Regions from separate parts of the Bartonella sp. LJL80 genome, predicted to be linked through region 3. Evidence: predicted binding sites of a transcription regulator. Region 3 holds the regulator's gene; each other region holds the start of a gene.
What was found. Region 3 encodes LexA, which represses DNA repair genes until DNA is damaged. Its sites were predicted from a motif close to TGTTCNNNNTGTGTTCNG; they were not measured.
Positions count from the first base shown of each region.

Region 1: parE (DNA topoisomerase IV subunit B) is a predicted target of LexA. The motif match lies at 4,787-4,804, and genes of this name have one in related genera.
Region 2: uvrA (excinuclease ABC subunit UvrA) is a predicted target of LexA. The motif match lies at 2,215-2,232, and genes of this name have one in related genera.

Region 1 covers NZ_JBTXLM010000004.1:410,998-418,129, forward strand. The annotation lists gene lipB (lipoyl(octanoyl) transferase LipB) at 73-807, shown strand; gene ACYSNS_RS08705 (glucosyltransferase domain-containing protein) at 821-2,377, shown strand; gene ACYSNS_RS08710 (GtrA family protein) at 2,406-2,810, shown strand; gene ACYSNS_RS08715 (ChbG/HpnK family deacetylase) at 2,846-3,766, opposite strand; gene ACYSNS_RS08720 (glycosyltransferase family 2 protein) at 3,763-4,722, opposite strand; gene parE (DNA topoisomerase IV subunit B) at 4,891-6,969, shown strand.
Region 2 covers NZ_JBTXLM010000009.1:73,739-80,870, reverse strand. The annotation lists gene uvrA (excinuclease ABC subunit UvrA) at 1-2,197, opposite strand, end outside; gene ACYSNS_RS12775 (single-stranded DNA-binding protein) at 2,423-2,938, shown strand; gene ACYSNS_RS12770 (hypothetical protein) at 2,968-3,609, shown strand; gene ACYSNS_RS12765 (hypothetical protein) at 3,606-4,055, shown strand; gene ACYSNS_RS12760 (hypothetical protein) at 4,055-4,579, shown strand; gene ACYSNS_RS12755 (MarC family protein) at 4,667-5,299, opposite strand; gene gyrA (DNA gyrase subunit A) at 5,508-7,132, shown strand, end outside.
Region 3 covers NZ_JBTXLM010000004.1:219,160-226,291, forward strand. The annotation lists gene ACYSNS_RS07850 (YrbL family protein) at 1-100, opposite strand, end outside; gene ACYSNS_RS07855 (arginyltransferase) at 134-883, opposite strand; gene rimO (30S ribosomal protein S12 methylthiotransferase RimO) at 992-2,305, opposite strand; gene lexA (transcriptional repressor LexA) at 2,566-3,285, opposite strand; gene cysN (sulfate adenylyltransferase subunit CysN) at 3,421-5,028, opposite strand; gene cysD (sulfate adenylyltransferase subunit CysD) at 5,028-5,930, opposite strand; gene ACYSNS_RS07880 (phosphoadenylyl-sulfate reductase) at 5,927-6,703, opposite strand; gene ACYSNS_RS07885 (Rne/Rng family ribonuclease) at 6,864-7,132, opposite strand, start outside.

The DNA of each region.
Region 1 (7,132 bases), 190 kb from region 3:
AACAGGGCTAAAAAACGGAGTAAAGCAAATTGTTCATTTTAATTCGAAACGAATTTGGCTCCGGCATAGCAAATGACACACCCAAAACAATACAAGAATCGCGAAAATTTGGATCATCAATTTAAGCCTGCGCATCGGTCAGAACCAGTTGAATGGCTGGTGAGCGACACATTGATTGCGTATCCGGATGCACTCGCGATGATGGAGGAGCACGTTTCGCGCATAGCATCTGGCGAGAGTCCAGAACGTATCTGGCTACTGGAGCACCCTCCTCTTTATACCGCTGGCACAAGTGCGCAAATGAGTGACCTGTTGGCTCCTGACAAATTTCCAGTCTATGACGCTGGCCGCGGCGGAGAATTTACATATCATGGCCCAGGTCAGCGTATCGCTTATGTAATGTTAGATCTCAAACGTCGTAAACAGGATGTGCGGGCGTTTATTGCGTCATTGGAAGAGTGGATAATTCAAACGTTGGCACGCTTCAATATAAAGGGCGAAAGACGAGAGGACCGTGTTGGTGTTTGGGTTGTCCGTCCAGACAAGAAATCCACGCAACAAGGCTTTCCGGCAGAGGATAAAGTAGCTGCAATCGGTATCCGTTTACGCAAATGGGTAAGTTTTCACGGGATCGCAATCAATGTTGAACCGGATCTATCGCATTATTCCGGTATCGTACCTTGCGGAATCGCCGATCATGGTGTGACAAGCCTCGTCGACTTGGGGCTTCCAGTAACGATGAATGATCTTGACATTGCACTTAAACTTGCATTTGAAGATATTTTTGGGCCCACAAAGATAATCTAGAAGCAAGTTGAAGATGATGGTTGATGCAAAATTAGATAATAATCAAAAATTCTATATCACTGCAATATTATCGATCTTGGTATTCTATTTTCCGCTCATTATAAGTAATGATTATTATCGCGATGATTATTTCCGGGTGGTAGAACAACAACCGGGGTGGTCACCGCTCGGACGACCATTCGCCGACATATTGGCCCATATCATTTCAGCTGATTGGCAATGGCTTCCAGACTCATCGCCGCTTTTTCTCGTCGTAGCATTGGTATTGATCGTCACGGCAACTTGTCGCGCCTTACAGGTTCGAAAGCTGCCATTTAATTGTACGACTGCAACGCTTTTGATTACTTTCTTATTTAATCCATTTTTGCTAGCATCTATGCTTTATCGCTTCGATTGCGTAATCATGGCAGCTGGGTTGGCTTGTGGTTTAATGGCATGGGCGTATTTTCCGACTGCAAAAATCCGCGCAGCATTATTCTGCTTTATCGCGATGGGTTTTTATCAGTCATTCATCAATGTTTTTACGACCCTTATGATCATAGAGGTACTTTACCGTCTTTACCGTGGCGATAGCTTGCAGGAATCAGGAAGATACTTACTTAAAGGCCTGATTCTAGCAGTCGTCATCTGCGTATTATATTATCTATTCGCTAAATTATTTATTCAGAAATTCGCCGAGCAGAAAAGCGCCTTGGTTTTTATGGGTGACCGAAATATTCTTTATTATTATTCGGTTATGTTGGAAAACGTGTATTCGCGGTATTTCGGTTTTTTATCATCGACTGGAAAGTCATTGTATGGACTAGCGATATTGGTCGGACTTCTCGAGATCCAATTACGTTTTTATAAAGACGCTCAGTTCTCTCATCGCTTCTTACGTGCAGCAATCGTCTCTTTCACGTTTATTCTAATCTTACCTCTATCTCTAGGTGTTCTCTATGGAGTAGTTGGAAACGGGCGGATCGCACCGCGCCTCATGGCATCGTCAATTTTCTTCTCTGTCGTCATTGTTTTTTTGACATTGCGCTTTTCAACACGCCTACAAAGGTCATCTCTTGTACTCGATTTACAGCGCATCGCAACGACACGGATTACATGGTTCATCATAATTCTAATTTTGATTTGTCCTCTAGCTTTTAGCTACATTGCCAATAATGCCATTCGCAATCAGAATAAACGTGATCAATATCTGGTTCAACAATTGGCAACCTCCTTGGAAAAATATCCTATCGACAAACCAGCGTTCATCCTGGGCAAATTTGGGGTTGCACCTTTTGTGGATACAACATCCGAACGAATGCGTCTTTTGCGCCATATGCTTCCCCGTGTAGCAGATTGGACGTTGTGGTTGCGGTTGAAACAATTTGGCTATGACAACGTCATTTGGGCGGAGACACATATTGATGTTCGAAAAACCGTTGGACAATTATGTTCCACACAAATGAAACCAGATACTAAACGCCCCTATTTTTCTATATATGATATTGGAGACCATCTGTTTATTTGGGTTGGTCGTCGTGAAATGTGTTTGACTGAATACAACGGTATCGGTCGTGATGACGAAGACTGAAATGACGCAGACGAAACAGAAATCAACAATGAGCGTCTACAAACGTTATCGATCTTTTATATGGTTTGCCATTTCAGGTAGCATTGCATTTGTTATTGATTTTGTCATGTTATGGATTTTCAGCGCGCTCGGATTAAACCTTTGGGTTGCTAGGGCTCTGGCTTTTGCTGTTGCGGCAACATTTACATGGATATTCAACAGTCGCATTTCGTTTAAAGGACGAGATGCCCATTTGCGCAAAATGAAAGGTTGGAGCACTTACATTGCACTGGCCGCAATCGGTGGCAGTGTTAATTATTTCACCAGTATGCTCATTCTCAAGAATTTCACCCCGACAACGCCTATTGTGTTGTTATTTGCTGTTGCGGTAGGTTCGTGTTCTGGATTGTTTTTAAACTATGCAACAAGCCACTTCTTTTTTTTCAAAAAATGAACTTTCGTTTTTCGAAGATTGCCTTCTATTCGATTTTAGTCGCGAATAGCCATTATTCGACTGTCAGACGTAAAGAAAACGGCATCATTTTTCAAAAGAATGTCCACCAAAGCCTCTGAAATTAAAGCATCCAATTCATTGCAGCGTTCATCAGTTATATGTGCACTGATGTAACGACTATCTTTATAAAACCGATCTGCATCTAAGGATTTGACAATGGGATGCGTCATCACCTCCACCAATACGTCTTTTTTACCCGCAAGTTTTTTAATTTTCGCCAAACCATTGTCAATATCTGCGAGCGTAAGATCACAACTTGAAGTACTACCAAGGAAATAATCAGCTGTGCCGACATTGTATCGACGCAAGATTTGCTGCATCCCCTTTGCCCAATGAGACAACAAAGATCGCCGAGCGTTTCCTTTGAGCTTTGAAAAATAGTTACGGTTCGTTCGGTAATATTTCTCTGACGGCGTTCGTATGTAAGCAATGGGATATTTTTCGATGAGCGCTCTTATAACCGGTCGAAGAGCTGGTAAAACGTGAATATGGAGATGCCCATCGAGCCGAATTTGTTTCTCCGGGAAAATTGCGTGAACATAGTCTATTTGCTTGCAAAATTCGTCAAATATCCAAGAAAGCAATAGGTCCCGCTTGAGCGGATTTGAGAGCTTTAATAGAAGTTGACCGAGTGTAAGATGAAAAAAACCATCACTGGTCGCTATGTCAACCAAATTGCCACCGGTGTGGAGCGCCCTTCCCTCTAAAAGATTGAGATGCACATTCACATAAAGAGGATCGACACTTTTAAGTTGATCATAATTGCTTTGGTCTGCTCCGCCTGCAACGATACTTGTAGCCTGCAGCCGCCCTTTGGACATCGCTTTTATAATGCCATTTGAGCAAGATTCATTTAGTGAGAAGTCATCAGCATGAAAAAGGCAATGCAATGTCAACTTGCTTTTTCCTCAATACTCTGTGTTTCCTCGTCACCAACGCCACTTTTCTCACTTATGAAATATCGTGGTCGTGCCTTTACTTCATAAAAAATTTGTCGGACATAGACCGTCAGTAAACAAAAAGACGACAAAATTGCGATCCCGGTAATAAGAACAACCAGAATAAGCGTTGAAAAGCCGCTCACCGCCTTGCCTAAGAACTTAGAGATGACCGCGTCGCCGCCCACCAGTGCAGCGAAAATTATGAAAACGAGTGTGAGCGCCCAAATTAACATAAGCGGTTTTGCTGAAAAACCAGTCAGAGAATCGATCGCCAATCTCACTTTCTTCCAGAACGACCAACCGCTAACACCGACTAACCGATTTGCCGGGGTGAACGATACGCTGGTTTGTTTATAGCCCAACCAGTGAACGACACCACGATAGAAAAATAATTTTTCGGGGAGCGCGCGTAGTGCTTTTACAACTTTTCGGTCGAGAAGAATGAAATCACTCGAACCCTGAATATCATTTTCCGTAATCCAACGGAAAATTCGATAAAAGGATTGAGCGGCCAACCGACTGAAAAAAGACTCTTCCTGGCGTTCTTCCTTAACAGCAACAACGATCTCGGCCCCCTCTTCCCATTTTTTCAGCATTTCGAGGATAAGCTCTGGAGGGTGTTGCAAATCACTGTCGATAGTTATTACCACATCGGCATCCGCTACCGACAATCCGGCAGCAATAGCAGCTTCTTTGCCGAAGTTTTTTGCTAATCGAATACTAGTGATCTCGCAGTCGCTTGCAATTGCATTTTTTAAATGGAACCAGCTGTCATCGACTGAGCCATCGTCAACCAAAACAATGCGAACCTCATATGACGAACGTGCAAAAACTTCATCAACCCTTTTGATAAAAGAGTTGATACTGCTTCCTTCGTTATATACAGGACTGATAATTGCTATTTTAGTCATAGAAAATCCGGATGGTGTGCTATATTGCACTTCTTCGCACGAAATGCGCCGAAAGAAAAGCCTTGTGAACAGAACAGGAACGTTGTCGTTTTTTGCTGAAAAATGTATAAATTAGGCTATGATTCGTGTTGAATTTTAAAGTAAGCCAGAAGATAGATATAAGCTCCCATGGATGACAATGACAACGATCTTTTTGACATGTTTGGCAATGTGCAAAAAGCAAAGGAAACTGAAAAAACGGAGCCGAAAGTGCAATCGGCCGCCAGTGAACCTCAGATGTCGCAACCAAGAGCTCTAAAGGCTGAAATTGCTGCAGAAGATAGTTACGGGGCATCTTCCATTCGCGTTTTAGAAGGTTTGGAACCTGTCCGTCTTCGCCCGGGGATGTATATCGGTGGCACAGACAGCAAAGCATTGCATCATCTTTTTGCTGAAGTGATCGATAATGCTATGGATGAAGCTGTGGCGGGCTATGCTAATTTCATCGATGTTTCCCTTGATGCTGAAGGCTATCTCACAGTTACCGATAACGGTCGTGGTATCCCGGTAGAAAACCATCCTCAAATGCCTGACAAGTCTACGCTTGAAGTGATTATGACCGAACTTCATTCTGGCGGAAAATTCGACGGTAAAGCGTATGAAACATCGGGCGGCCTTCATGGTGTCGGTATTTCAGTCGTAAATGCGTTATCCGATGACATGGAAGTCGAGGTAGCGCGTGGTAAAAAGCTCTACAAACAATGTTTTTCTCGTGGCGTTCCCCAAACACCACTTCAAGATTTGGGAGATGTTCACAATCGTCGTGGTACGCGTGTGCGGTTCCATCCGGATGCGGAGATTTTTGGCAATAAAGCTGCTTTTGAGCCCGAACGCATCTATAAGATGGCGCGTTCGAAGGCCTATCTTTTTGGCGGCGTTGAAATCAGATGGAGCTGCGCTCCTGAAAAGCTGAATGGAGCAAAAGATGTTCCTGAAAAAGCTGTTTTTCATTTCCCTGGTGGTTTGAAGGACTACCTAGAAACTTCTCTTGGGGGTGATTATCGCGTTACAAACGAGATATTTGCTGGAAAAACAGAGCAGCGCGGCGGCCACGGATCTGTCGAGTGGTCTGTTGCTTGGTATGGCGGCGATGGTTTCGTACATTCTTATTGCAATACGATTCCCACTGGTGAAGGTGGAACTCATGAAGCGGGTTTAAGGCAGGCATTGCTCCGTGGTTTAAAGGCCTATGCTGAGCTGACCGGAAATAAAAGGGCTTCTGTTATCACGACGGATGACGTTATGATTTCAGCTGCGGCGATGCTTTCAGTCTTCATACGTGAACCCGAATTTGTCGGGCAGACAAAAGACCGTCTCGCCACTGTTGAAGCCCAACGGATAGTGGAAAATGCTATTCGTGATCCATTTGACCATTGGCTTGCAAATGCGCCTCAGGAAGCAACAAAGCTACTCGATTGGGTTGTAGAACGGGCTGAAGAGCGGCTCAAGCGGCGACAAGAAAAAGAAGTGAGCCGGAAATCAGCGGTGAGAAAACTCCGTTTGCCGGGAAAATTAGCCGACTGCACCCAAAATGCCGCCGCTGGAGCGGAATTGTTTATCGTGGAAGGTGATTCAGCTGGTGGTTCTGCAAAACAGGCGCGCAATCGTGCCACACAGGCAATTTTGCCTCTCCGCGGGAAGATTCTAAACGTTGCAAGTGCTGGCCGTGATAAGCTGGTCGCCAACCAAACAATTGCCGATTTAGTGCAAGCACTTGGCTGTGGAACACGATCCAAATACCGGCAAGATGATTTACGCTATGATCGTATCATCATCATGACGGATGCAGATGTCGACGGCGCCCACATTGCGTCTTTGCTGATTACATTTTTCTATCAGGAAATGCCTGACCTTATTCGCGAAGGACATCTATATCTAGCCGTGCCGCCGCTTTATCGTATCGCGCAGGGCGGGAATGTCGCTTATGCCCGCGATGATGCGCATAAAGATGAGTTATTGAAAACCAAATTTACCGGACGTGGAAAAATAGAGATCGGACGTTTCAAAGGATTGGGAGAGATGCGCGCGGATCAATTGAAAGAAACGACGATGGATCCGAAGAAACGTACCTTGTTGCGCGTCGATATTGATGTCCTGGACAACCAACTCACAAAAGAGGTTGTCGACGATCTTATGGGAACCAAACCAGAAGCTCGTTTCCGTTTCATTCAAGAAAATGCGGTGTTCGCGCACGATCTTGATATTTAGGGCTGAAACTGTTTGATATCTATCTCTGGATAGATTCAAATTTTCTTTGGATCAATCCTGGCTCAGTAGCAGTTTGAATCGGATATACGTTGTGTGATAAGTGGTTTATCTGGTTCAATCTGGAATTAGCCCGCTTAACCCACATACGGGAAGGTTCGGGCCA
Region 2 (7,132 bases), on a different contig from region 3:
GGATGGGCGTAAAGGCACCCGTGTAGGTTGCGGGATTGGAACGCGGCGTACGTCCTATCGGTGATTGGTCGATATCAATCACCTTATCTAGGAATTCCAAGCCGTCGATCTTATCGTGCTCGGCTGGATGTTCTCTACTTCCCATGATGCGACGAGAAGCGGCCTTGAATAGTGTTTCAATCAAGAAGGTCGATTTGCCACCGCCGGAAACACCCGTGACACAGGTAAATGTGCCAAGAGGTATATCGGCACTGACATTTTTCAGATTATTGCCACGTGCACCTACAACCTTCAATTTGCGTGACTTGGAGATTTTTCTGCGTTCAGACGGAACAGCGACTTCCATCTTGCCCGACAAATATTGACCTGTGAGTGAGGCGGGGTCATCCATGACATCGCGCGGAGTTCCCTGGGCGATCACATGTCCGCCATGGACACCGGCAGCAGGGCCGATATCCACAACATAATCCGCTGTCCGGATAGCATCTTCATCATGTTCGACAACGATCACGGTATTGCCCAAGTCACGTAGGTGGTGCAACGTTTCAAGCAAGCGCGCATTATCGCGTTGATGGAGGCCGATCGACGGTTCATCTAGAACATAGAGGACACCGGTCAAGCCCGATCCTATTTGCGAGGCCAAACGTATACGTTGGCTTTCACCGCCAGATAGCGTTCCAGAATTTCGCGACAGGGTAAGATATTCAAGCCCGACATCATTGAGAAACTTGAGACGTTCGCGGATTTCTTTCAGAATACGAGCGGCAATATCACGCTGCTTTTCGGTAAAGCTTTTATCTATTTGCATAAACCATTGATCAGCCTTGGAGATCGACATTTCCGAGACTTGACCAATATGCAGCTTGTCTATCTTTACGGCTAAGGCTTCCGGCTTTAAACGATAGCCGTTGCAAGCCGGGCAGGGCGACGATGACATGTAGCGTTCAATTTCTTCCCGAGACCAGGCGGAATCCGTCTCTTTCCAACGACGTTCCATGTTGGGAATGACGCCTTCAAAGCTTTTCGTCGCAGAATATGAGCGCAAGCCGTCATTATATGTAAAGGTGACTTCCTTTTTACCCGTACCATAGAGAATGGCATGGCGTGCTTCATCGGAAAGCGCGTTCCATTTATCGGTCAATTTAAAATTGAAAGCTTTGCCCAACGCTTCCAACGTTTGATTGTAGTAGGGCGAGGATGATTTTGCCCAGGGTGCGATGGCACCGCCCTTCAATGTTGCACTCTCGTCCGGAACAACCATTGATGGATCGATTGCCTGTTGAGTGCCAAGCCCATCACAAGTGGGACATGCGCCAAAAGGATTGTTAAACGAAAATAAACGGGGTTCGATTTCGGGAATAGTGAAACCTGAAACCGGACAAGCAAATTTTTCTGAAAACACCAAGCTTTCGTGCGTTTCATTCTTCGACTTATTGGCAGAGCCACCTGCGGTCGCACTCGCCGGCAGTGGTTTATCTGCCATTTCGGCAATAGCCAGTCCGTCGGCCAAACGCAGGCTGGTTTCAAGACTATCGGCCAAGCGGGTGGCAAGGTCGTCACGCACGACCACACGATCAACAACAACGTCTATGTCGTGCTTATATTTCTTGTCCAATGCAGGCACGTCAGCGATTTCATAGAAGACACCGTCGACTTTCACTCGTTGGAAGCCTTTTTTAAGAAGCTCCGCCATTTCCTTTTTATATTCGCCCTTACGTCCGCGTGCCAGCGGTGCCATGATAAACAGACGTGTACCTTCAGGCAGCGCCATCACGCGGTCGACCATCTGACTGACTGTTTGGCTTTCAATCGGCAGACCGGTCGCCGGCGAATAAGGTACGCCGACGCGCGCAAATAAAAGTCGCATATAGTCGTGGATCTCGGTCACCGTGCCTACGGTTGAACGAGGATTACGACTGGTGGTTTTTTGTTCAATGGATATGGCCGGAGAAAGCCCGTCGATCTGGTCGACATCAGGCTTTTGCATCATCTCGAGAAACTGGCGTGCATAGGCCGAAAGGCTCTCGACATAACGGCGCTGTCCCTCTGCATAGATCGTATCGAATGCCAGCGACGACTTGCCAGACCCAGATAGACCGGTCATGACAATTAACTTGTCACGCGGAAGGTCGAGATCGATGTTTTTGAGGTTATGCTCGCGCGCGCCGCGTATAGAAATAAACTTTTGATCAGACATATCCGGCCTTGTGGGAATGGAACAAAAATGGAACACTTGCTTTCAAATAGGAGACATCGCTATAAATTGCAATGGCTTGATGAAAGGTCAACATCGCTGCACGGCAGAAGTTCTGTGGAAAGACCGGCGCAAGGGAGCGCTTTTTATGCGCGCATTGTGAAAAATCTGTATTGTAGGCATAATTTTATCAGCGACTGCGCGGTCGCGTGTTTTGGAGTTTGAATAATGGCAGGCAGTGTTAATAAAGTTATCTTGATCGGCAATTTGGGGGCGGATCCGGAAATCCGCCGGATGAATTCGGGCGATCAAGTGGCAAGCCTGCGCATTGCGACATCAGAAAGCTGGCGTGATCGCAATACGGGGGAGCGTCGCGAGCGCACAGAGTGGCATAGCGTTGTTATTTTTAACGACAATCTGGTTAAAGTTGTCGAGCAATATGTGAAAAAAGGCGCAAAGGTCTATATTGAGGGCCAATTGCAAACACGCAAATGGCAAGACCAGAACGGAAATGATCGTTATACGACAGAAATCGTATTGCAAAAATTCCGTGGTGAGTTGCAAATGCTTGATGGCCGCGGCGAAGGTGGCGGCGGTCGCTCGCAGGTCAGCGATCAATCCGGTGGGTATGGCGGCGGTTCTGGCGGCTTCTCTGGAAACGATCAGAGCGGTGGTTTTGGCGGTGGAAACCAGTCATCCGGTGGAAATTTCTCACGCGAACTTGACGATGAAGTGCCATTCTAAGCTAAATGCCATTTTAAGCGGGGAAAAAGATGAAAAAAACTGTCCTTACAGTTGGTTGTTTTCTATGCACATTGCTGTTTTTGCAATTCGCAGTTGCCAGTAACATACCGCAGACCGCTATGCAGTCTGCGGCGGAAATCCCGCCTCCTCTGGTCAAGAAGTCCCCTACATTTGATAGGAAGCTTCTTGAGCCAGTAGATGGCGTAGAATTCATTATATTTGCGCAAATGGCATATGACGCGTTTTATCGTGATGTAAACATTGATGATGAGGCGTCGCTGAAAAAGGTTTATGGGTTTTCCGAAGCTCAACGTGATCATGCCAATGTCGAGTTCGGCAAGCGTATGAAAGATGATGCAAGTTTCACGCTCATCAATCTTTACGGAGCCTATTTTTTCATGGATGCCGAGAAAGACAGCCTATCTTACGGTAAGTACGCAAAAGACTACGTTCAGTCCGTACTCAATGACGGGCCGCTTTATGAAGATGCCCCCATGACAATTCAGGAATATGCGGCTTTGATGAATTTCTACGGTCGCAAGATGGACTTTGCCAAAGAAATGACCCGTGCTGAATCTGACAAGGTGATGTCAGAAAAAGGTATGACTTATCTCGACTTACAGATTATCGGTGCGTGGATTGGGCGACATAGTGCATTGGGTATGCGATGAGCTGGCGTCTTTTAGCCATAGTTTTTGTGGTCGTCGGAATTTCAAGCCTGACAGCGCAGTCGCAGGACAGGAAACCACTTGGTGCTTGGGACTTTGCCGTAACCAGTCTCCACTATAGCAATGACGGCGTCAGACCTATAACGCAAACGAGCCGTATCTGTTTGCAAAAATCCGCGGATGAAGCAGCTGTTTTCTTCGACTTTGAGCCAAGAATAGGCCGTTGTAAACTTAAGGAATATCGCATTACCGATGACAGTCTTCTGGTTTGGGCCAATTGCGATGAAGGCGCCGACATCGGAGGACATTATCAGTTTGAAATGTATGCGGTGTCTCCCGGACGCTTGGAGGGGGACTTGGACTATGGTTCAAGTTCAGATGATACGCGCTATGGAATTCAAGCGCAAAGTTCTGTCGTTGCAACTTATGTCGGCCAGTGTGGTGAGTGATGAAGGTTCTAAAAGCGCTTCACTTAAGGATTTTCTTATCTTTTTTAGGAGTGATAGGTGTCCAATGCTTAGGCTCGCTTGCTTATGGGCAGGCGACGTTTGAATATTTTGGCGGTTCTGTGACTGTCGGGCCCGGTAGCAGCGAAGAGAATCAACGCGAAATTGCCAACCGTGTTAGCGCCGGTTACTGGCGTATTACATGGATTGAACCGCGTATCAGCGGCAAGGTTACGGCCAAAGAGCAATCTTTTATGCGGTGCTATTCGAAAAGTGATATGAAACGGGCAGCCAATATCGGACTTCCTGCGGCCCAAGAAAAACAGTGTAAGACCCGGCCGATGCTCATTGGAGACGATGTTTCTTTCAAGTCTGAATGTCCAGACGGCGACTACGATTTGCGATTGTTTGATTGTCGAGGTCAATTATGTGGAAAGTTCAGCTATATGGCTGCTGAAAGCCGCTTGAAAATTGATGCAGCCATTTTTCTGGATAAAGTTGCTGAAACCTGTCCTGCCGCGCAGTAGAAGTTGAGTTGACGCTGATAAAGCCCGGCTTGCAGCCTCTGACTTCTACGATAGTCGTCCGCCTTTACAGCTTTTAATCCACCTGTTTTAGGATAGCTTAAAGAGTGTAATGATACCGTTGGCAACAAATTGCACAGCCAACGCGGCCAACAATACGCCGAAAAGCCTTGTGACAATGGTTCGTCCAGTGTCCCCGAGAAATCTGTCAATGGGATGTGCCAGCATCATAAAGGCATAACAGGCAATCATAGCACCTAAAATGACAACGGTTGAAGCGATTGATCCAATGAAGCCCGGATTTTTGCTGGCCATCAAAATCGTGGCCGATATAGAACCGGGGCCAGCGATCATCGGTAAAGCTAGGGGGAAGGCTGCTATATTGCGAATATGGTCTTTGGTGATAGCTGTTTTGGCGCTCTTTTCTTTTCGTTCCGAGCGCTTTTCAAAAATCATTTCAAAAGCAATGGCGAAAAGCAGGATACCGCCGGCTATTTGGAATGCTCCGAGCGATATACCAAGCCCATTGAGAATGGCCGCGCCAGCCAAAGCGAAGGCTATCAAAATGAAAAAGGCGATAATGGATGCTGTCACAGCCGTCGAGCGACGTTCAGCCCGGCTCATGCCGTCGGTCAGGCTCAAGAAAATTGGAACAAGTCCGGGTGGGTCTATCGTCACCAAAAGTGTGATCAAAGCGTTTAGCAGCAAGCCCGTTTCGAACATGGTTGTCAGTCCTTTATTGCCGATCAATCGCCGTTTTCATCATAAATGTGGAAAAAGTCGATGCGTCATCCACCACTTTTTGTTGTTAGCAAATAACGTGCTGAAATACAAAAGCAAATTGGAGCGCATTAAAGGGCGGTGAATTGGCGTTTCAGGGCAATTTTCGTTATAAAGGGTGAATTGATTCTATTTGGAAAGTAATGAAACCGTGAACGATCATATTCTGCCGCCAGATTCTGGTGCACCGAACGGCATTGAACCGGTCAACATTATCGAGGAAATGCAACGCTCTTATCTCGATTACGCCATGAGCGTAATTGTATCGCGCGCCCTGCCGGATGTGCGTGATGGATTGAAGCCTGTGCATCGCCGTATCCTTCATGCAATGAACGAGATGGGGCTTTCCTATAACAAATCCTATCGTAAATCGGCCGGTGTGGTCGGTGAGGTTATGGGTAAATTCCACCCGCACGGTGACGCCTCTATCTATGACGCGTTGGTGCGTATGGCGCAGGACTTCTCGTTGCGCGATCCTTTGATTGATGGTCAGGGTAATTTCGGCTCTATTGATGGCGATCCTCCGGCAGCCATGCGTTATACCGAGTGCCGTCTGGAGAAGGTGTCTGAAAATCTCCTTCTCGATATCGATAAAGAAACGGTCGATTTTCAAGACAATTATGATGGACGTGAGCAGGAGCCGGTCGTACTACCGGCGCGCTTCCCAAATCTACTGGTTAACGGTTCCGGTGGTATTGCCGTAGGTATGGCAACCAATATTCCGCCGCATAATCTGGGTGAAGTTATTAATGGTTGTGTCGCATTGATCGACAATCCAGCAATGACGCTTGAGGAGATGATCGAGATCATTCCAGGGCCCGATTTCCCAACCGGCGGCATCATTCTTGGACGTGCGGGTATCCGTTCGGCTTATGAGACTGGCCGTGGTTCGGTTATTATGCGGGCCAAGGTGGAGATCGAAGAAATCCGCAACGATCGGCAGGCTATCATAGTCAGCGAAGTTCCCTATCAGGTGAATAAAGCGACCATGATCGAGAAAATGGCCGAATTGGTACGTGATAAGCGTATTGAAGGTATTTCGGATTTGCGCGATGAATCCGATCGCGATGGCTATCGCGTCGTGATCGAGCTGAAGCGTGATGCGGTTGCCGATGTCGTCCTCAACCAGCTTTATCGCTATACACCGCTGCAGACGTCTTTTGGTTGCAATATGGTGGCGCTGAATGGCGGCAAGCCGGAGCAGTTGACTCTGTTGGATATGCTTCGCGCCTTTGTTGCCTTCCGCGAAGAGGTTGTAAGTCGTCGTACCAAATACCTCCTGCGTAAGGCGCGTGAACGGGCGCATGTTCTGGTTGGTCTGGCAATCGCTGTTGCCAATATCGACGAAATTATTGCGCTTATCCGTAAGGCGCCAGACCCGCAAACTGCGCGTGAGCAGTTGATGACGCGGCGCTGGCCGGCTGCTGATGTGGCGCCGTTGATCAAGCTGATTGATGATCCGCGCCATATCATTCATGACGATAACACCTACAATCTTTCGGAAGAACAGGCGCGCGCCATTCTCGAACTGCGCTTGCAGCGTTTAACGGCTCTTGGCCGAGACGAAATTGCCGACGAGTTGAATACAATTGGCGCTGAAATTGCCGATTATCTGGATATATTGGCTTCACGCTTGCGCATTATGACCATCGTCAAGGACGAGATGATTGCATTGCGCGACGAGTTTGCCACCCCGAGACGGACTGCTTTCGGTCTCGGTGGTGCAGAGATGGATGACGAAGATCTTATCGCACGCGAAGATATGGTGGTAACAGT
Region 3 (7,132 bases):
TGATTAACAGGTCTGGATCGTCGGGATGTACAAAAACGAGCCTGGCGTTTCCTTTGAAACGAGGCTCCAACCCCGAAAGTGCAACGAAATAAGGTTTCATATCTATTAAATCCGATTATCGCGGATAACTAGCTTATTTGCCGGAGATTTGCCACCCTTTAGATGTCAGATGTTCCTGGGGACGGTAGCGTTCCTTATAACCCATTTTTTCTGACCCTGCGACCCAGTAACCAAGATACACATAAGGCAAACCAAGTGACTTTGCCCGTTTTATGTGGTCTAGGATGACGAACATACCTAAAGACGAACTTCGTAATTCAGGAGAAAAAAACGAATAAACCATCGACAATCCATCATTAATGATATCTGTCAATGCGACCGCCAATAAAGGGCCTTCGCCTTTTCCTGTAATGCCTGTGTCAATCCCGGACCCGCGATATTCTATGAGCTGCGTATCGGCCCGCGTATCCTCAACCATCATCTGATAATCCAAAACTGACATCTCGCTCATCCCGCCATCAGGATGACGGGCATTAAGATAATCGCTGAAAAGTGCATATTGCTCCGACGTTATTTTTGGAGCGCAAATCGCACCAAAAATATGGGCATTCTTTTTTGTAACGCGCCTCATTGTACGATCCGGTTGGAAGGCATCGACTACAATGCGTATGGACACACACGCCTGACAGCCATCGCATACGGGTCTATAGGCGATATTTTGTGACCTCCGGAATCCCCCCTGCGTTAAGACAGAATTCATGTCACCAGCAACAGGATCACTCAGATAGGTGAAAACCTTGCGTTCAAAACGATCTGGTAAATATGGACAAGGCTGGGGCGCAGTTAGAAAAAACTGTGGCACATTTTTGTCATGCTCTGTCATATTCCCTAAATCCGCGATGTTAATAGCTAAGATTTGCGACATTCGCCGCAAACGTCAAGGGTAGAGCAAACAAAGTCACCGGTTTATCAGGCGTAAACCTGATTAAATTTAAACCGCTGTGCCGTAGAGATCATAAGCATCTGAATTTTCGACGCGAACAGTAACAAACTCTCCTACCCGCAAAGGACGCCGCGATGTGATGTGAACGACGCCATCAATTTCAGGCGCGTCATATTTGGTTCGACCTTTTCCAGATGTACCGGATGCTTCGTCAATGAGAACCTGCAATCGCTTGCCGACCTTTTTTTTCAAGAGGCCAGCCGATATATTTTGCTGCTGCGCCATGAAACGATGCCAACGGTTATCTTTGATTTCGTCTGGTACCATATCAAGACCTAGATCATTTGCGGCAGCGCCATGAACTGGCTCATATTTGAAGCAACCTGCACGCTCGATTTTCGCTTCAGCCAACCAGTCCAGAAGTATCTGAAAGTCTTCTTCAGTCTCCCCAGGAAAGCCGACAATGAAGGTTGATCGTAACGCTAAATCAGGACAAATTTCGCGCCATTTTTCGATGCGCCGACTTGTTTTTTCCAAATGGGCTGGACGCTTCATATGTTTCAATACGTTTGACGAAGCATGTTGAAAGGGAATATCCAAATAGGGTAGAATTTTTCCTTCCGCCATCAACTCAATAACATCATCCACGTGGGGGTAGGGGTAAACGTAATGCATTCGCACCCAAATCCCCATGTCACCGAGCTCTTTCGATAGATCAAGGAACTTTGCCCGAACTTGTCGATCTTTCCACGGGCTTTCACTATATTTCAGATCAACGCCATAAGCACTGGTATCTTGAGAAATAACCAGAAGCTCTTTAACACCAGCATTGACGAGCTTTTCAGCTTCACGCAAAACATCGGCTGCAGGGCGCGAGACTAAATCGCCACGCAGAGCCGGTATAATGCAAAAACTACACCTATTAGAACATCCTTCTGAAATCTTCAGGTAGGCATAATGGCGAGGCGTCAGGCGAATACCTTGCGGGGGAACGAGATCTACAAACGGGTCATGTGCCGGAGGCGCTGCCTCGTGAACAGCCTCCATAACACTTTCATAGGCTTGAGGTCCCGTAATAGCGAGAACGTTAGGATGCGCTTTGCGTATGACATCGGGCTCAGCACCCAAGCATCCCGTAACAATGACCTTACCGTTTTCCTTAATAGCATCGCCAATATTAGCAAGAGACTCATCACGGGCAGAATCCAGAAAGCCGCAAGTATTTACGATTACAAGATCTGCTCCCTCATGCTTGCGAGCAATTTCATACCCTTCAGCACGCAAGCTTGTTATTATACGCTCAGAATCCACAAGCGCTTTAGGACAACCAAGCGATACAAAGCTAATACGTGGCGCAGACATACTTATTCCCAAAAACAATATGGATGGACAACCTTGTATCCATTGCCGAGATTATAAATTGGCCGAAAAACCTTAAGTCAAACCTTGGTAGTAGACCAGATATTTTATGACATGCGGTATATTGCTCGTTTTTCGACTTTTTAACAAAAGCGCGAATAACATGAAGTTGTTAAGTTTGCTACCGAAAACCGCTCTCCTAAACTTTCGCGTCTAACAACGTGAAAGCTTTTAAATTGCGATAAACGGTTTCCAAAAGCCTTTTAATAACGTCGGATAAGGCCGACAAGCCGGCCCTGCAACCTGATGCGATCTGGCCCGAAAATACGCGTTTCATATGCAGGATTTGCAGCTTCCAAGGCAACCGAAGCTCCTTTACGACGATAGCGCTTCAATGTTGCTTCTTCATCGTCAACAAGCGCTACGACGATCTCGCCCGGATTGGCGGTATCTCCACGTTTGATGATCACGGTATCGCCGTCAAAAATACCGGCTTCAATCATAGAATCACCTTTCACTTCAAGCGCATAATGTTCTCCAACACCAATCATATCCGGCGGAAGCGATAACATATTGGTCTGTTGCTGAATTGCAGAGATCGGAACACCAGCTGCAATACGCCCCATAACAGGAACATTGACATTCGCAACAGCCATATCATTTGCTGAAGAAGGTGTTTGCGGCATGACATTTTTCAATGTCTGTCCTTTTGTTCCTTCTATCACACTCGGCGAAAATTTACGCGTTGTTGTGAGGCCAGGAGCAATGGTATCGGGAAGCCGGACAACTTCCAATGCACGCGCACGATTGGGAAGCCGACGGATAAAACCGCGTTCTTCCAATGCAGTTATCAATCGATGAATGCCGGATTTGGAAGATAGATCCAAAGCTTCTTTCATTTCGTCAAATGAAGGTGGGATGCCGCTTTCTTTAAGGCGGTCGTGGATGAACAATAAAAGTTCATATTGTTTGCGCGTAAGCATACAGCCTTCCAATCAACGAATCAAAATAGAAACAAAACCAGAACATACTCTATATGTTCATTAATTGTTCTACAAGTGTTTTCAGACGAGAAGAAGTGTGTTTATCGTGTAACTATCAACAGGGTAACGTCAGGCCTAGATGCCGGCTCCGTCTTGCAGTCCTTGCACGCGCGTTTTGTCCGGTCTGTTCGCTATTTGGTAGACAAATGGGCGCAACACGAAATCAAGCGCGATGACGAATAATGTCCCAATAAAAGATGTTGTGAGATGGTAAATGATAAGGCCGAAGAGTATCGCTGCCAAAAGCCGACCAAACAGTATTGAAGTAACGTTTTGATTGCTCAAGGGATGAATCCAGAGCTCTATCGCTTCTTTGACGATAGCCTTATCAGAATTTTTTAGTTTCTTGTCATTAGCTTCTGGTAAGTCGTTTACAGAAGCTACTGTTCCTAACGCGACGGTTTCGTTTGTATAGGGATCAATCAGTATGAAAGCGCCCAGGGTTTTGTCATCTTGATAATTTGATGCGACTATAGGCTTTTCTGTATTGATCGTTAGCCTGCCGATTTCATTCATCGTCAGTGTACTGTCAAAAATCTTTTGATAGCTATGGATATCAGTTTTATAATCGAGTGAAATTATTTTCATTGGCGTTGTAGCTGTGCCTATACGCAATAAAAAGCGGTCTTTTAGTGAAAGCTGTATAGGTCGCATCCATAAAATGTCGGTGCAAAAGCTCCGAGAGGCATTTATGGTATCTGTTGCAGATACCAAAACATCTCCACGCGATACATCTATCTCGCTTGTTAAGGTGACAGTTACGGCATCGCCGCTGGCAGCTTCTGTGACTTTGCCATCGCTTCCGAATATATCTTTAATGACTGACCGCGCTCCACTCGGTAGGGAGATAACTTCGTGTCCGCTTTTAACCTTTCCGGTTCCAATAGTTCCGCTGAAGCCGCGGAAGTCCAGATTGGGTCGATTGACCCACTGGACTGGCAAACGAAATGGCTTGTTGGTCGTATCATTATTTTTTATCGAAACGGTATCAAGATAGTCGAGCAGTGTTAATCCGTCATACCAGCTTAAATTTTCTGATTTATTTGCTAAATTGTCTCCCAGTTTCGCACTTAACGGGATGAATACGATCTGCTCAAAAGATAGGGCGGGTAGGAGCGTTGAAAATTCGTCAACGATGCTTTTGAACCGAATTTCGTCGTAGCTCACGAGGTCCATTTTGTTAACGGCAACAATCACGGAGCGTATCCCCACCAATGATGTGATGAAGGCGTGGCGGCGCGTTTGCGGAAGGACGCCCTTACGTGCATCGATTAGAATGATTGCAAGATCGGCTTGAGAGGCACCCGTGGCCATATTGCGTGTATATTGTTCATGTCCCGGCGTATCTGCAATGATATAGGAACGCTTTGTCGATGAAAAATAACGATAAGCGACATCTATTGTGATACCTTGCTCGCGCTCTGCAGCCAGACCGTCTACCAACAATGCAAAATCAATATCGTCCCCCGTTGTACCAAATTTCTTTGAATCGCTCTCGAGGCTCGCTTGTTGGTCGTCATAGATGGAGCCAGTGTCATAAAGAAGACGGCCTATTAGCGTTGACTTACCATCATCGACAGACCCACATGTTAAGAAACGTAACAGAGTGTTCTCCTGTTCTATAGGTCCATTGTCTTCATCGGGCGCTGCGGATAGACTTGCGGGTTGCATTGCCAAGCTCATCAGAAATAACCTTCTTGTTTTTTCTCTTCCATCGAAGCTCCGCCATCCTTGTCAATGGCCCTTCCTTGCCTTTCAGATATACGGGAAAGCAGCATCTCCGCGCGAATTGAGGGGAGATCGGATGCGAAGGATTTCACTGCACCGGTTAAAGGATAACAACCTAACGTTCGGAAGCGTACGCTCAATGATTGAAGTTGTTCGCCCGGTCTGAGAATCATACGTTCATCATCACGCATGATTAGCATTCCCTCACGCTCAACAATTGGCCGAATGGCTGCAAAATAAAGCGGTACAACAGGAATTTTCTCACTTTCGATATATTCCCAGATGTCACTTTCAGTCCAGTTTGATAGAGGGAAGACGCGAAAGCTCTCTCCTGGGTTTTTCCTCGTATTGAAAAGATTCCAAGGCTCGGGTCGCTGAAACTTTGGATCCCACCGATGCTCTTTGGAACGTAACGAAAAAAAACGCTCTTTAGCGCGACTTTTTTCTTCGTCACGACGCGCTCCGCCAAAGGCCGCATCGAAACAGTATTTATCAAGTGCCTGTTTCAGCGCCGCAGTTTTCATAATGTCAGTATGCATACGGGAACCGGAATCAAAAGGATTGATATTCTGTGCGATACCTTCTTCGTTTCTGTGTATGATAAGGTTCAATCCAAGCCTTTCGATCTCCCTGTCTCGAAAAGCTATCATTTCCTTGAATTTCCAACCCGTGTCGACATGAAGTAGAGGGAAGGGGGGCTTTCCAGGAGCAAATGCCTTCATCGCGAGATGCAGCATAACCGCTGAATCTTTGCCAATCGAGTAGAGCATTACCGGATTTTCTGCCGTCGCGACAACTTCACGTAAAATGAAAATCGATTCCGCTTCAAGCCTCAGAAGGTGCGGCTTCGACGTCATCGTTGCGCTCCAGAATTACGAGGAAGTGTCTTCGTGTGATCGATGACACTGTTTGGTCCATGTTTCACATGCAAACCACATTCCTTCTGGCTTTCACTCTCCCACCACCAGCGACCCGCACGCTCAAGCTCTCCAGTTTCAACCGCACGTGTGCAGGGCGCACAACCTATGGATAAAAAGCCTTTTTGATGAAGTGTATTGACGGGAATGGTATGTGCATCTGTATATCGCTTGATATCATCCCTTTTCCAATCAAAGAGCGGATTGATTTTTATAAGATTGTGCTCTGCATCGAAGGAGACAAAATCCGATGCGTTCCTTATCTCAGACTGATCGCGGCGTAATCCGGTTACCCAAACCTTTGCACCCGATAAAACATGTTTTAACGGCTTAACTTTTCTTATGTTGCAGCAGTTCTTGCGCATTTCGGATGCATAATAAAATCCGTTGATCCCCTGATCAGCGACGAGTGCTTCTATGTCATTTTGATCGGGAAACTTAACAGCAATGCGACAGCCATATTTTTCTTCGGTTTTCTGCCAAAGTGTATAAGTCTCAGGGAATAATCTGCCAGTATCCAGCGTTACAAGGCAAATATTGAGGCCAAGATTTGAAATGAGGTGCGTCAAGAGTTGGTCCTCAATGCCGAAGCTTGTCGTCAGTACGGCCTGAGAGCCTGCCAAGCTTTCAATCTTCAGCATGCGCTCGTCAAGGGAAAGCGCTTCAAAACCAGATGCTAACTGTGTTTCAATTTCACGCAAAGTGAGCGCCATTTCTTTCGCCTTATCTATTTATGAGATCAGGCCATCAAGATAGCGTGGAATGCCGCTAAATTCGGCATTGTATGTTCCAAACAAATGCCGCCGTGGAAATGTTTTTTTTACACGACGGCAGTAAATTGTAATTTAAATTTTAATGTTGTTTGCGAGTAACTTAGAAAAAGCCTTTTCGTTGCCACCAACCAGCCCGCTTAGGCTTTTCCTCTTCTATGGTTTCAGAGGACGTTAAAACCGGCTCAGAAGGTTCGGTATTCGTAACCACCTTACGACGTGAACGGCTGGGTTTTGGCTCAATAACCTCTTCTTTTGGGCTTGATATCTGAACTTCTTCAGCTATTTCTACCGCTTCCGCCTTCACCGCTTTTTTACGCGTACGTTTGACAGGTTTCTTTTCTTCTGCTGTCACTGATGCTTCAGGCTTTT